DNA from 3 places in the Paenibacillus diazotrophicus genome. Region 2 is predicted to be linked to each of the others. Evidence: riboswitches for the same ligand, from Rfam matches in the RefSeq annotation. Region 2 holds a riboswitch; each other region holds the start of a gene.
What was found. Region 2 has a riboswitch for cobalamin ahead of ACAN54_RS18260 (anaerobic ribonucleoside triphosphate reductase). Riboswitches for the same ligand answer to the same signal wherever they lie in the genome.

Region 1 (4,740 bases), on a different contig from region 2:
AGCTGCTGGAGATTTCTTTCCTGCGCTACCGGGATACGGCAGACTGGCAGCCCCCGCTGGATGCTATAGCGAAGCGTAAAGCTAATGCTCTGCGCGCTGCGTACCGCTGGTTCGGAGAGGAGAAGCCGGATGAGGAGATTTTTGCCGGGTTGTCTCCCCGAGAGCTGGATGATGTGCAGCTGCTCGGACGGCGCTGGTTGAAGGAATCGCACAGTATTGAGCCATTCGAACGTGTGCCATTGGCCTTTTATCATAATAGTGAGCGGCAGGATGGACCGCTGGATTATGAGACGCTGATGGAACTGCTGAAGCGCAAGGCGGGCGGGGATAAAGAGACGATCTACCGTTTCCTAGCCTGGTCGCAGGGCAATCCGCTATTTTCGATTTCGAATAAAAAGCTCTGGCCCGGGTATCGCCGGGCCGTTCTGAAGTACTTCCTGAACAGTGACCGCGAGGCGTTCAAAAGCCGCGAATTCCGCAAAAGCTATGCCGCCGCCGCAGGCCCGGCACTGCAAAATGTATACAACGAAGCGCGCTCCCAGCTGGCTTCGCCGCTGGCGCGGTGGGTTAGCCGCAGCCGATTTCAGATCCTGATCTCCGGCAGCATCCTGGGTATCATACTGATTATTGCCATCATCGCAATGAGCATGCTGCGCGGCAGCGGGGATACCGCTGCGCCGGCTGCGACCCTGAGCCCGGTTCGGGGCACCACCACGGATGCGGGGGGACAAGTTCAAGCCCCAGCCTCTGTACGGCTTGCCGGCAGCGGGAACGAAGGCAGCGGAACAGCAGGCGGCGGAAATGAAAACGCCAAGCTGGTGTTCAGCTTTGCCGATGAGGCGGATTGTATCGCATTCAAGCCGGCGCAGATCATTGTGATGTCCGGTAACAACGTTACGGACACTTACAAGGTTGTAGCAACTGCGAGCAGTTGCCTGGCCGCCGGAGCTGACGGCGGGACTGGGGAAGCAGCCGCAGGGAACAGCGGCGGCGCTGGTGAAGCAGCCTCAGGGGACGGCGGCGGCACGGGTGAAGCTGCCGCAGGGAACAGCGGCGGCATGGGTGAGGCAGCCGCCTCCCCGACAGCGGGAGCTTTGGGCGCGGGAACTCCTGCGCCCGTATATGAGGTGACGGTGGAGCTGGAGTCTGGAGCGAAGCTGGCGGAAGGTGATGTAATCACCGCCGGAGGCTATACGCTGAAGCTGCAGGCTAGTTCGGAGAGTACTCTGGATAGTACTCCAGATAGTAATCCAGATAGTACGCCAGAGGCTACAACTGGGATCGAGCCTACTCCTTCAGCCAGCCCGGGGGCGGATGGGAAATAAACAGCAGATTAGATTCTGTTATGTATAAGAAGTCACGGAAATTTTATTCCTATTCTGCTGTACAGAATACAATCAACCTGCAAATGCTGGTTCTCACTGGCAGTTAAGAATAACTAATTACAATCCTGAACTGCGTGATATGCCGTACTAGCCCGGTATATCACGCTGTTCAGTTTTTTTTGAAGTGAAGGGATAGGGGCGGCACAGAATTGAAACAGCTTGTCTATAGACATACAGGGAAATAGTAGATATGATTATGAATATTAAAATTTAATAAGCTTTAGAAAAAGGTGCGGATTTTCTTAGAAACGAGCTCTGCCTTTATATGGCGGCAAAGCGGTTTCTTTGTATGTAATCTGCTTAAAAGGGAAGGCCGGTGTAAGTCCGGCGCGGTCCCGCCACTGTAAATGCGGAGCAACTCTTGAAATGCCACTGTCTGCTGTTAGGATGGGAAGGCAAGGGAAGCAATGAAGCATGAGCCAGGAGACCTGCCTTTTTCGCTGTTGTTTCTATTCTTCGGGGGTAAGAATGCGGAACAGGTGCAATACAAGCAGACGGCTGCTTAAGAGTAATATCGTATAGCCGCCGCGCATTTTGTATCCTTCCCCGGCCGCCCTGTACAGGGCGGTCTTTTATGTGAATATAAGGATTTATACGCATCACGCCATTGATTATCCTTATATTTCCCGCAGAAACGGATACCGTCCTTATAAGGACGGCGCAGCCGTATCTGCTTGTGTTGCCGCGCCTAGCGGAGGACGAAGGCTTCATCCATTTTATCCAAAGAAAGAGGTTAGCTATGAAGAACAATCTATCATCCAGGTTTACACGGCTAGGTTTGATCGTAATCATGCTGTTCGCGGTTCTGGGAGCGGCTGTAGCTCCGGGAGGACAAGCTTTTGCGGAGACGGGTACTGCAGCTGCCGCGAACTCCGGAAGTGCCGCCTCAACTATAACTGCAAAACAGGCAGCCAGCGTAGCTGATGCGGTCTATGCGACTTCTGAGTTTGTGCTGAAGAACGGGGTACAGTCGGATTGGCAGGCCATCGGCCTTGCCCAAGCCGGTTACAAGGTCCCGGACAGCTATCTAAAAGCACTTGAAAGCAAAGTAACCGCAGCCAAGGGCGTATTCGCCAGAGCTACGGAATATGCGCGGATTACGCTTGCCGTGAAGGCACTTGGAGGCGATCCGGCTAATGTTGGCGGCTACAACCTGATTGAGAAGCTGTACAATAACGATAAAATCACCGGCCAGACGCTGAACAACGCAGCTTATGTGCTGCTGGCTCTGGATTCCGGAAGCTATAACATTCCTGCTGATGCCAAATGGACACCGGCCAAATTGCTGGCGGAGATTCTGGCTAAGCAGAATACAGACGGCGGCTTCACCCTGACTACGGGTGCAAGTGATCCGGATATGACGGCGATGGTGCTGACGGTGCTGGCTGGACATAAGGATGATCCGGCAGCGAAAACCGCCGGACAGCGGGCAGCAGCCTGGCTCGCTACCGCACAGGATAAGAATGGCGGCTACGGTGACAGCAGTGAAAGTGTTGCTCAGGCGATCATCGGACTGTCTTCCTTTGGTGTAGACCCTACGGGAGCGGAGTATACCCGTGGTAATGTGAATCTGATCGGTAAGCTGCTGAGCTTCAGCACAGCCGGCGGCGGGTTCACCCATACGGCTGGCGGAAGCTACAACCAGCTCTCAACCGAACAGGCGCTGGAAGCGTTGGTAGCTTACAGCCTGTACAGCACAGGCGGCAAACTGTATGATCTCAGCAGTGCGCCTGTGAAGAATCCTCAGGTTCTCGTGTCCGTTGCCATTGAAGGACCGGGTGGAACCCTTGGAGAGGGCACTGTATATGCAGGCAATGTGCTTAATGCGCTGGAGAAAGCGGCAGCGCAGAAGGGTGTGGCCCTGGTTAACGAAGCAGGCAATTACGTGACGGGGATCGGCGGCGTGACTGCCGGTGCTTTTGGCGGCTATGACGGCTGGATGTATGTGGTAGCCCGCGGCGGAGCGTGGATTTATCCAAGCGTAGGCATGGGCGATTTTACCCTGGAGGCGAATGACCGCGTACTCGTCTATTATGGCGGGGATAACACACAGGTGGTGGAATCCGTGACGGTATCTCCGGCACAGCCGAAGCCGGGACAGGATCTCACGGTAAAAGTGACTCAAAAGCAGTGGGTGTGGAATGAAAAGACCTTCACCTCCGATCCGGTCACATCACCGGCCTCCGGTGTGCAGGTAACCATCGGCGGTAAAACGGCTGTTACGGATGCAGCGGGTAATGCTATTTTTGCCGGCGGTCTGCCAGCGAATAAATATACGATTGTCATTACAGGGTATCTCAAAAACAGCACACCTGCGGTAGTCCGCTATTCGCAGCCGCTGACCGTGGCGTCTGCTACGGCGGACCGTGCTGCTTTTACCGATGTGAAATCGATCTCCCCTTGGGCCCTGGAGTCCGTGTATACGGCTTATGACCGCAAGCTGATGGACGGTGTCAGTAAGAACAGCCTTATATTTGCTCCGAAGCAGAAGATTACCCGGGCTGAGTTCGCGGCGCTGCTGCTGAGACTGACCGGCAATGAGCCGTCCCCGGCATCTGCTGCCCAAGCTTTCAGTGATGTTAAAGCGAATGCATGGTATTATGGAGCAGTGAATAAAGCGAAGCAATTGGGTATTATTAGCGGAGTAACAGGAACAACCTTCAAACCGGACGGCCTGGTTACCCGCCAGGATATGGCTGTGATGATGATGAGAGCGTTCAAGCTGGATGCTGCTTCTGCCGCGGCCGGAGCCGGTAAATTCACCGATGAAGACCAGATTAGCGGATACGCAGTAACTGCGGTACGCACTGTGACCGGACTTGGGCTTATGACAGGAGCGGGCGGGGAATTCAATCCTTCCGCAGCTGTAACTAGAGAAATGGCTGCAGTTGTGGCTGTCAGATTGCCTTAATGGAGTTGGAAAGCTTACCAGCAGGATGGTATGGGTGAATGGAGAAGCTGATAGATTACGCTGCGGGTGCCTGACCAGCTGATGGAGAATTCCTGCAGGCCCGGGGAAGGGCACGTTCAGCAGCAGGGAGTCTGATGCTCCCAATTCGCTTGTATAGATTTAGAAATCATAAGGTGTATGGACGGAACGGGGAACAGGCTGACTGCCCCCGTTCTTTTCCCTTTTTGTGGAGGTGTAGAAGGTAATGTTCAGTCTATCAAAACCAGGGCGGCGGAAGCTCTATCTGCTGCTTCCGCTCCTGACATCACTGCTGCTTGCCGGCTGCTCCCAGGCGCAGCCGGATTCCGCAGGCGGCGGACCTGTGCCGACCGCCGGTTCCCCGGCCGCGGCGTCTGCGCGGCCTGAGGGCACGGCCATACCCTCCGCTCCGGCGGACGGCATGGC
Region 2 (4,740 bases):
GCCCTCAACTATATAAATAATATTATTCACATCAATTAGAGGATTTGAGACTACAGAAGACGTGTTAAAAACCCACTTTAGATTTCCAGAAGAATCATAAGAATAAAGATTTTTATCCGGATGAGACACATATATTGATCCATCCTTACCAACTACAGGATCAACGACGTTCTTATTAAAGCTATTTGGTAATTCGCTCTTCCATTTCAAACTACCATCAGGATTAATTGCATGTATATATCCTGATGCATCGGTAATGTATATTGTTCCATCAATACCAATGGCAGGAACTGTTCCCACACCAAACTTACCGTTAAGTTTTATCTTATAATCCCATAATTTATTCCCATTCACAGAATTATAGGCAGATAGGGCGTTGGTACCACTAGATTTGAAATATAGTGTCCCATCATTAGATAAAGACATATCACTTTTATAGTATGTAGTTGGAGAAAGTCCTTTTGACCATTTCATTTTCCCATCAGGACTAAAAGCAATTAAAGCACTTGTATAACCAACACCCGCTGTGTATATAGTTCCGTCTCTACCAATTACTGGTTCATAGAAATAATTAATTTTATTCATAAAACTATCAGTAAATGAGCTTAGAACTCCAGTCACATTATTTATTTTCCAGAGAGAATAATTATTTTGCATTATAAAATTTTGATCAGCACTTATTACTGGCGATGTATAAAGTACACTATCTTGATTCGTAATCAATTTCCACTTCAGGCTCCCATCTGGACTTACAGCGTATATTTCACTGTCCCTTAAGGATGGCGAACCAGAACTTGTTGTAATTACAGTTCCTTCCCTATCAATTACTAACTGTAGATTACTGGCCGCTTTAGTTTGATACGTCCACTTAACATATGGATTTTTTGAGACTCCAGCATATCGTGAGTTATGATCCCAATTATAACCAAGTGGCTGCATTGCTTCTGCATCGTACATTCCTTGCTGATATCCTGCCCCTTGATTAAATGGAACGGATGATGCACTTGTAACAGTTGGATGCAAAAATTCTGATACGATTAATGCTGAGCCTAAAAGTACTTTAAGCCCATTCTTAATAACTGATTTCAACTAAACTTCCCCTTCCAAAAAAAGTATTTACTATGTTATCGACTTTATTTGGAAAAATCATAATATTTGATTAAAATCTCATTCATACAACACGCTTATACTTAACTTAAAAACAAAAAAATGCCTAAGACCCAATTCAGCAAAACAACTTAATTGCTCAAATATTGGCAATCCAATATGTAGCTGCATCGATCTCCGACATCTCGATCCAGGTACAATCATCGTTTTATTAGTTTAAAATTGCGGGTCATCTGCATAACAATACCTTTGTAAACATCTCCTTATATGGTCGAACAGAGTAAGCGTAACCGGAGAATTTCCAAGGAGTACTACAACGCAAGATCTATCATTTCAAGTTTTAGATTATGAGAAGTCTATCGCGAAAAAGCTTAGGGAGTTATGGAGGATTGAATACAGTACGTGAAAATCATAAGAATACCCGGTGCATAAGCACATCATCCCACATTAAGGGAAGAGTAACCCCCCCAAACTCAAGCCTCCAGATCTACCCGTTTTTTATCACAAGACTTTGATTAACACATAATCAGTCGGATCAATAAAACAAAAGCACGACCCCCGGGAATCCCGGAAAGCCGCGCCATGATTGAGTTATTAAGGATGCTGGTGAAGGGAATTGAACCCCCGGCCTACGCATTACGAGTGCGTTGCTCTACCCCTGAGCTACACCAGCTTAAAGCTCTTTTCTGTCAAACAAAATACATTATACCCCGTCTAGGGAAAAACGCAACCCATTCTATCACAATGCTAGTTAAACAGAACTATTCCGCCTGTAGCTTGCGCTCCACCGATTCCAGCTTGCTGCGGCTTGTGGAAGGCTTGTCGCGCCGGTCATCAATCTTGAGTGAGGTGGACACCCGCTGGGCTCCCGCACGAAAAGGGGATTCATGCAAGGCTTCGACTGCCGCAAGAATCCGTGTGAGCGGTCCCTCGATGATCGTGCCCATAGATGTCAACTCATACTTAATACCTTCCACTGTCTCCAGCACGCGCTGCATATCCGCCACGTAGCTGCTGAGACTGGTGCTGCCTGTACCAATCGGAATTACGGTTACTTCGCCAATTGCCATTCTGAAGCCCCTCCTATATAAAACTCGTTATATAATTCCCTGGTCCCTTCTATTGTAGCAACTCCCGCCTCCCCCCACAAATCCCCCCTAACATTTGGACAATTTATGAACCGGATTCGGCAAAATTTACACACAAGTTGTGGATTACCTGTGGATGAACTGTGGACGAATGCCAGGTTATCTGTGGATCATCTGTGGATCATTTGTGAGTAAACGGGTGGAACCCGCCCGGGGCGCGGACTCGCAAAAAAATGTTTACAAACACAATATATTGGGTTATTTTTATCTAGCGACAACAAAATATAGTGGAAACAGGTGCTTTGCTCTCTCAAGAGGGTTGAAGCTTAATAGGGAAACGCGGTGCAAATCCGCTGTGGTCCCGCCACTGTAACCGGGTGTTCTGCTGGCTTCTACAAGCCCTGCAGAACAGTATCTGGAGGCTCACGCCACTGAGGGCATCGCCCCTTGGGAAGGCGCCTCACAGGATTCACCGGAAGCCAGGAGACCTGCCTGTTTCCGGACACCATCATATACACCTGCGAGGAACAGGAGAGGTGTCCGCATGCGGCCTGCACCAGCAGATTCAGCCTTCCCGCCGAATGGGAGACAAAGGCTGCCGATACCTGAATGCGATAAGCATATCGCGCTCAGGTATCGGCTTCTGCGGGAAAGATTCTTTCCATGGAGACCATCCGCAAATATCCGGTTTTCGGCTATTTGCTTACGCATCCGGGCATTTTCCGCCGTCCTCGGCGGGAGATGCTTTTTTTTACAATGTCAGTCGTTATGTCAGAACGTTCTTATATACCGAGAGGAGAGCTATACAATGACGCTGCTGGAGAAACGGTACAATGTTGGACAAGCTGCACAGGAGGATCTATTAGAGGAAGTTATCCATTTGGGGCGCGATATCATCTACAGCCGGGATTTGGATCTATTGCGTGAGAACGCCAATTTGAACGGAGAGAGCTTTTCCGGCAAAATGAGCAAGTTCGGCAGTGAGTATTCCAAGTGGTATGCCCGTAACTTCACGATGCCTCCGCAACTGGTGCAGGCTACCCTCGACAATGTGGTGTATGTCCACGATCTGGACCAATACGCGATTGGAACCACCAACTGTATCTTTATCCCGTTCGACCGTCTTCTACGTGAAGGCTTCAACACCGGCAACGGCAGCGTGCGTCCTCCCAACTCGATTATGACTGCGATGTCGCTTGTGGCGATTATTTTCCAGTCCCAGCAGAATGCCCAATACGGGGGCGTATCCGCCAACAAGCTGGATTATGACCTGGCCCCTTATGTGACCAAATCCTTCGCCAAGCTGTTTCGCAAGGGACTCGAATATTTCGAAGAAGGACAAGCCGGGGACATTGCTGGCGAAATCACTATGAGCCGTGGTGATCTGGCAGAGCAGTATCCGCGCGCCTTCCGCTTTGCATCCAAAGAAACAGAAAGCGAAACGCTGCAGGCGGCAGAGAGCATGATACATAACCTGAATACGATGTCCAGCCGCTCGGGCGGCCAGATTCCTTTTACCAGCATCAACTATGGTACATGCACCTCTCCTGAGGGACAACTGGTGATCAGCTCGCTGCTGACCGCCACGATGAACGGGCTTGGCAGCGGCGAAACGCCGGTATTTCCAATCCAGATTTTCAAATGCAAACAGGGTGTGAATCAGCAGCAGGGCGATCCTAACTATGAACTGTTCCTCAAAGCCGCCGAATGCTCTGCCCGCAGACTGTATCCGAACTTTGCCAATCTGGATGCTCCGCTCAACCTGCAGTATTACGATCCGGCCGATCCGGATACCGAATTTGCAACCATGGGCTGCCGCACACGGGTACTGGGTGACCGCTTCGGACGCAACCACTGCTCCGGCAAAGGCAACCTGTCCTTCAATACGCTCAATCTGGTGCGGCTCGGACTTGCTTACGGCACGGCCACAGGCCGCCGCCTTGCCGCCGACGAAGAAGGCTTCTATGACGATCTGAACCATTACATGGACATTGCTCTGGAAGGGCTGCTCCACCGCTTCCGCATCCAGGCTTCCCAGAAGGCCAAAGCTTCCGACTTCATGATGCGTGAAGGCGTCTGGGAAGGGGGCCAAGCGCTTGCTCCCGATGATTCGGTTGGCGAGCTGCTGAAGCACGGCAGTCTGTCCATTGGCTTTATCGGAATGGCCGAGTGCATGAAGGCCATGTACGGCAAGCATCACGGTGAGGACATGGAGATCCATGCCAAGGCGCTCGCCATTGTCCGTCATATGCGGGAATACTGTGACCGCAAGAGCGAGGAGCTGAACCTCAACATCACGCTGTTCGCCACACCGGCTGAAGGCCTGTCGGGCAAGTTCACCAAGGTGGACCGCAAAGTGCTCGGGTCCATTCCGGGCATCACAGACCGTGAATACTATACGAACTCCTTCCACATCCCGGTCTATTATGAGCTGAGCGCTGCTCAGAAGATAAGCCTGGAAGCACCGTTCCATGAATACTGCAATGCCGGGGCAATCTCTTACGTGGAACTGAACGGGAATGCACGCAGCAACCCGGCGGCTTTT
Region 3 (4,740 bases), on a different contig from region 2:
GTCACTGCCTCCGCGGCCCATGACAAGCACGATAGTATCTTCATCTGTGATCTGGTCCTTTTCCTCACTCAGCACAGCCGCCGTCTCCTGATTGCTGCTATCCGGGTGCGCAAAGTGGCTTTGGTGTGCGCGTACGATCGCATTATTAGTGATGTCTCCAGATTGCGCCCATTGTTCTGAGGTCTGAATCGGCCGCGACAGCGCCATAGCTCCTGCGATGCGGTCTAACAGAATTTCCGCTGCTCTCTCCTGCACGCCAATAGGCCGGCCATATATAAATTCCACATCCGGATATTTCAGCTTCGCCTGATCCAGGGCCATCGGAATATCCAGCTTGGAATGTCCCGCCGCGAATAAAATAATCGGTACAACATAGACCTTAACGGCTCCTCCCCGGACACATAGATCTATGCCTTCGGAAATGGATGGAGCCGACAACTCGATAAAGCAGGTCTCCATGATATACTCCGGCCTCCGGTCAGCCAGCAAACGGGTAAAGTTCCGCAGCTCCTCATTCCCCTCTTCCACACGGCTTCCATGTCCTACTAGCAGCACCGCCGGCTTCCGGCTGGCACCTTCCGGGTTCTGCAAAAGCACGGGTTCAGATTGAATCCCGCTCTCCTGGTCACCGCCAGCCAATGCCGCCAGCGACCAAGGTTCTGCTGCGGTCCGCAGCCGTTCATGCGGCTTCAATACCTGCGTATCAGCGCCAAGGCAGTACTTGCGCTCATAGCCGCGTGGTGTAACTAAAAGGCCTTCATAGACTATGGTAGCTGAATTGCCGACGATTACAGTCGAGAGCATGCCGATCTCATGGTTCAGCATATCCTGGAGCGTTGTGACGATGGTCTGCTGGCGGTCACGGTAGGCGCTTTTTACGATACCGACCGGAGTGGCAGGGTCCCGGTAGCGTAGCAGAATCTGACGGGCTTCTTCAATTTGGCGTGTCCGCTTCCCGCTGCGCGGATTATAAAAGGCAATTACAAAGTCAGCCATTCCTGCTGCTTCCACCCGTGCCGCAATGCTCTCCCAAGGCGTAAGATGGTCACTCAGGCTAATCGTACAGGAATCATGCATAATCGGTGCTCCCAGCAGCGAGGAGCAGGATTGAATCGCCGAAATACCTGGAATCACTTCGACCACTACACCTGTGTCAGGTTTCCAGCCCCGTTCGATCAGCACTTCATAGACCAGCCCCGCCATTCCATATACACCTGCATCTCCGCTGGAGATGACAGCAATGGTCTGACCGTCCTCTGCCCGGCGAACCGCTTCCCGGGCCCGGCTGACCTCCTCGGTCATGCCTGTTCCGACAATCTCCTGATGCCGCATCAGCGGCCGGACCAAATCCACATAAGTGCTGTAGCCGATCACAGCCTCACTTTCTTCCAGCGCCGCCAAAGCCCGGCCCGTAATATGCTCCATTGCACCGGGACCAAAACCGATAATCAGCAGCTTTCCTAGTCTGTTCATTCTTGTTCCTCCATCCTTGATACAGCTTCGGTACTCAAAGCAAAAACTCCCGCCTTGTGGGGTGGGAGGTACATGTACGTATTCAGATCACAAAAAGAAGGCAGGCCCGCCGCCAAAACAAGCAGTGCCCCCTCATCTGTTCATCCATTCGTACACCGCTCCTATCCGCGTAGAGTCGTGTGTGCGCAAACAAGGTAGGTCTCCTGGCTCGGGATCATTGCCTGGCTTCGTCTTCCCCGGAGCTATCACCGAGTGACTTGTTGAAGCCGGCTCTTCCTTACAGTGGCGGGACCGCTCGGGAGTTGCACCCGATTCCCTGTTATCCCTTGATATCAATCAAAGGCACCTTGTTTCGTCGCTGATTCATCCTGTACATCATAGCGGAGACCGCTCACGCATGTCTGTGATAAAAGTGCAGCGCATGAAGCTTGTAAGAATGTCACTTGAGTAATATAATTATTAACTATAACGCTGTATCGGAGGCTTTTCATGAAACTTGATCTTACTGAAGAATCCCTGCCGGTGTACGAAGCATTATCCAGCTCTGTTCGACTGCATATGCTCCGTCTGCTTGCCGTCCAGCCCATGAATGTCAAGGAATTAGCCGGAGCGGTGCAGCTCAGCAGTGCGATTATGACCATGCATGTGCGTAAGCTGGAGGCTGCCGGACTTATCAGCACCCATATGGCTCCCGGACGGAGCGGCTTGCAGAAAATCTGCACAATAGCCGTGGACAATGCCGAGATTTTGTTCCCGGGACAAGGTAAAACAGAGCGTAAACGCCACCGTAAAGAGATCCCCGTCGGGCATTATTCCAATTTCCAGATCGAACCGACCTGCGGTCTGGCTACCACGGAGCAAATCATCGGCAACTTTGACGATCCGCGTTATTTCTGGGATCTCGAGCGGATGAATGCCGGTATTCTCTGGTTTGGCAAAGGATATGTCGAATATAAAATCCCTAACTTTCTGCTGTCCAGCCAGCAGCCGGAGGAACTGGTCATTACGATGGAGATTGCCTCGGAAGCACCGTCCATTAATAATAATTGGCCTTCGGACATCACCTTTACCCTGAACGGGCACAAGCTTGGCTACTGGACAAGTCCCGGCGATTATGGAGACAGGCAGGGCAAATACACACCATCCTGGTGGCCCGCCCTCACTAATCAATACGGATTGCTCAAGCAGCTGAGGGTTACTCCAAAGGGTACTTTTATGGATGGCCATAAGCTGTCCGAGGTTACGCTTGAACAGGTGGGCATCCGCAGCAAACAATGGACGTTCATGCTGTCTGTGGAAGAAGACGCCGAGCATATCGGGGGTCTAACCCTCTTCGGCAAAGGGTTCGGCAATTATAACGAAGACATGCTGGTAGATTTATATTATACAGATATGCCAGACAGCAATGAGTCGGCAGGGTCTGCTTAACCCCCATATACGCACAAAATAAAGAAACCCCGAATTCCGCAGTTTATCAAACTGGTGGAATTCGGGGTTTCTTGGCTTAGCCAGGTTTAGCAATCGTTATACCGTTACAGCATGGCCTGGCGATAGTGTACCTTGTCTATTCGTTAACCGGCTGCCACAGGCCGCCCCCGGGAAGCGGACAGCCCCTTGCCTTCAAACGGGCAACAACCGGTATGATGCAGCCGCAGGCGGTGCAGGTTACCCCATCCTGCAGTTTGGAGCAGGTACTGCAAATAGCGACCCGCTCCGCATACAACGAATCTGAAGCGGTGTTACCTTCATTGAACATCGAGGATGCCAGAATACGGGCGATCTGTGCATCTGTGACCTTATAGTCGTCCCGGCAGCCTTTACAGGAAGAGGTTGTGGCCATAGCAGTACTCCTTTTATGCGTTCGGTGTAATCTCCAGTACCGTTACCGACATCGCCGGCAGCTCCACAGTAATCGTATCGCCTTCCAGCTTGAAAGCTGTGAACGGCTGCGGAACGACAGCTTCCGGCTCGCTGAACGAGTTGTGGGCATCGATCGTTGCCCCGGCCAGAGTTGTACCGGTAATCTGAACCGCTTGGCCGGCGAGTCCGCGTAATTCCAGTGGAAGTACTGCTGCGGCCGCATGATTCAGGTTACAGAGGCTGACATGAATCACTCCCTCTGCCGTTACCGAAGCTGAGGCGGATACTTCCGGAATCTCCTTACCATCAAAGCTGTAAGATCCGCTCTCCAGTGTCAGATCGAGCAGTTCTGCATCCTGATGCACCTTGTACATATTGAATACATGATAAGTCGGAGTGAGCAGCATTTTCTCGCCTTCGGTAAGAATGACAGCCTGCAGCACGTTAATCGTCTGGGCAATGTTCGCCATACGCACACGGTCGCTGTGGTTGTGGAAAATGTTAAGTGTCAGTCCGGCAACCAGCGCATCGCGGATCGAATTCTGCTGATAGAGGAAGCCAGGGTTCGTTCCCGGTTCCACATCATACCAGGTTCCCCACTCATCAACGATCAGGCCGACTCTTTTCTCAGGATCATATTTGTCCATAATCACACTGTGGCGGGATATCAGTTCTTCCATGTGCAGCGCCTTTTCCAGTGTCGTGAAATATTCAGAAGCTTCAAAGCCGGTAGCCGCACCCTTATGCTCCCAAGTTGCACCGGGAACCGTATAGTAATGCAGTGTGATGGAGTCCATAAACCGGGTGGCTTCGCGCATTAGCACTTCCATCCAGTAATAATCGTCCGAATTCGGCCCGCAGGCGATCCGGTGAATCTTATTGTCTCCATAGTTGCGGACATAGGTCTGGTACTGCCGGTACAAATCTGCGTAATACTCAGGACGCATATTGCCTCCGCAGCCCCAGTTCTCATTGCCTACGCCAAAATACTTGACGGCCCACGCTTCTTCGCGGCCATTCTTCGTGCGCAGCTCAGCCATCGGAGATATACCGTTAAAGGTCAGATACTCTACCCATTCAGACATCTCCTGCACCGTTCCACTGCCTACATTGCCGTTGATATAAGGCTCGCATTCCAGCATAGCGCACAATTCCATGAATTCATGCGTCCCAAAATGGTTGTTCTCTACGGCGCCGCCCCAATGTGTATTGATCATCCGTTTGCGTCCTTCGCGTGCTCCAATGCCATCTTTCCAATGATATTCATCAGCAAAACATCCGCCCGGCCAGCGCAGCACCGGCACCTTGATCTCCTTAAGCGCTTCCACAACATCATTGCGGATGCCTCTGGTGTTCGGAATCGGTGAATCTTCTCCTACCCAGATGCCTTCATAAATGCAGCGTCCC

Region 1: it holds a riboswitch for cobalamin, as region 2 does, so the genes downstream of both, ACAN54_RS11435 (S-layer homology domain-containing protein) here and ACAN54_RS18260 (anaerobic ribonucleoside triphosphate reductase) in region 2, are expected to answer to the same signal.
Region 3: it holds a riboswitch for cobalamin, as region 2 does, so the genes downstream of both, cobJ (precorrin-3B C(17)-methyltransferase) here and ACAN54_RS18260 (anaerobic ribonucleoside triphosphate reductase) in region 2, are expected to answer to the same signal.

What each region holds. Positions count from the first base shown of each region.
Region 1 is NZ_JBGJZN010000002.1:35,084-39,823, forward strand. It holds gene ACAN54_RS11430 (GAP1-N2 domain-containing protein) at 1-1,325, shown strand, start outside; cobalamin riboswitch at 1,646-1,835, shown strand; gene ACAN54_RS11435 (S-layer homology domain-containing protein) at 2,125-4,296, shown strand; gene ACAN54_RS11440 (DUF4430 domain-containing protein) at 4,541-4,740, shown strand, end outside.
Region 2 is NZ_JBGJZN010000004.1:312,956-317,695, reverse strand. It holds partial or broken gene ACAN54_RS18275 (PA14 domain-containing protein) at 1-939, opposite strand, end outside; tRNA gene ACAN54_RS18270 (tRNA-Thr) at 1,709-1,780, opposite strand; gene ACAN54_RS18265 (MTH1187 family thiamine-binding protein) at 1,869-2,177, opposite strand; cobalamin riboswitch at 2,474-2,705, shown strand; gene ACAN54_RS18260 (anaerobic ribonucleoside triphosphate reductase) at 3,004-4,740, shown strand, end outside.
Region 3 is NZ_JBGJZN010000006.1:225,216-229,955, reverse strand. It holds gene cobJ (precorrin-3B C(17)-methyltransferase) at 1-1,473, opposite strand, end outside; cobalamin riboswitch at 1,650-1,838, opposite strand; gene ACAN54_RS21945 (ArsR/SmtB family transcription factor) at 1,963-2,901, shown strand; gene ACAN54_RS21940 (DUF6171 family protein) at 3,038-3,313, opposite strand; gene ACAN54_RS21935 (alpha-N-arabinofuranosidase) at 3,327-4,740, opposite strand, start outside.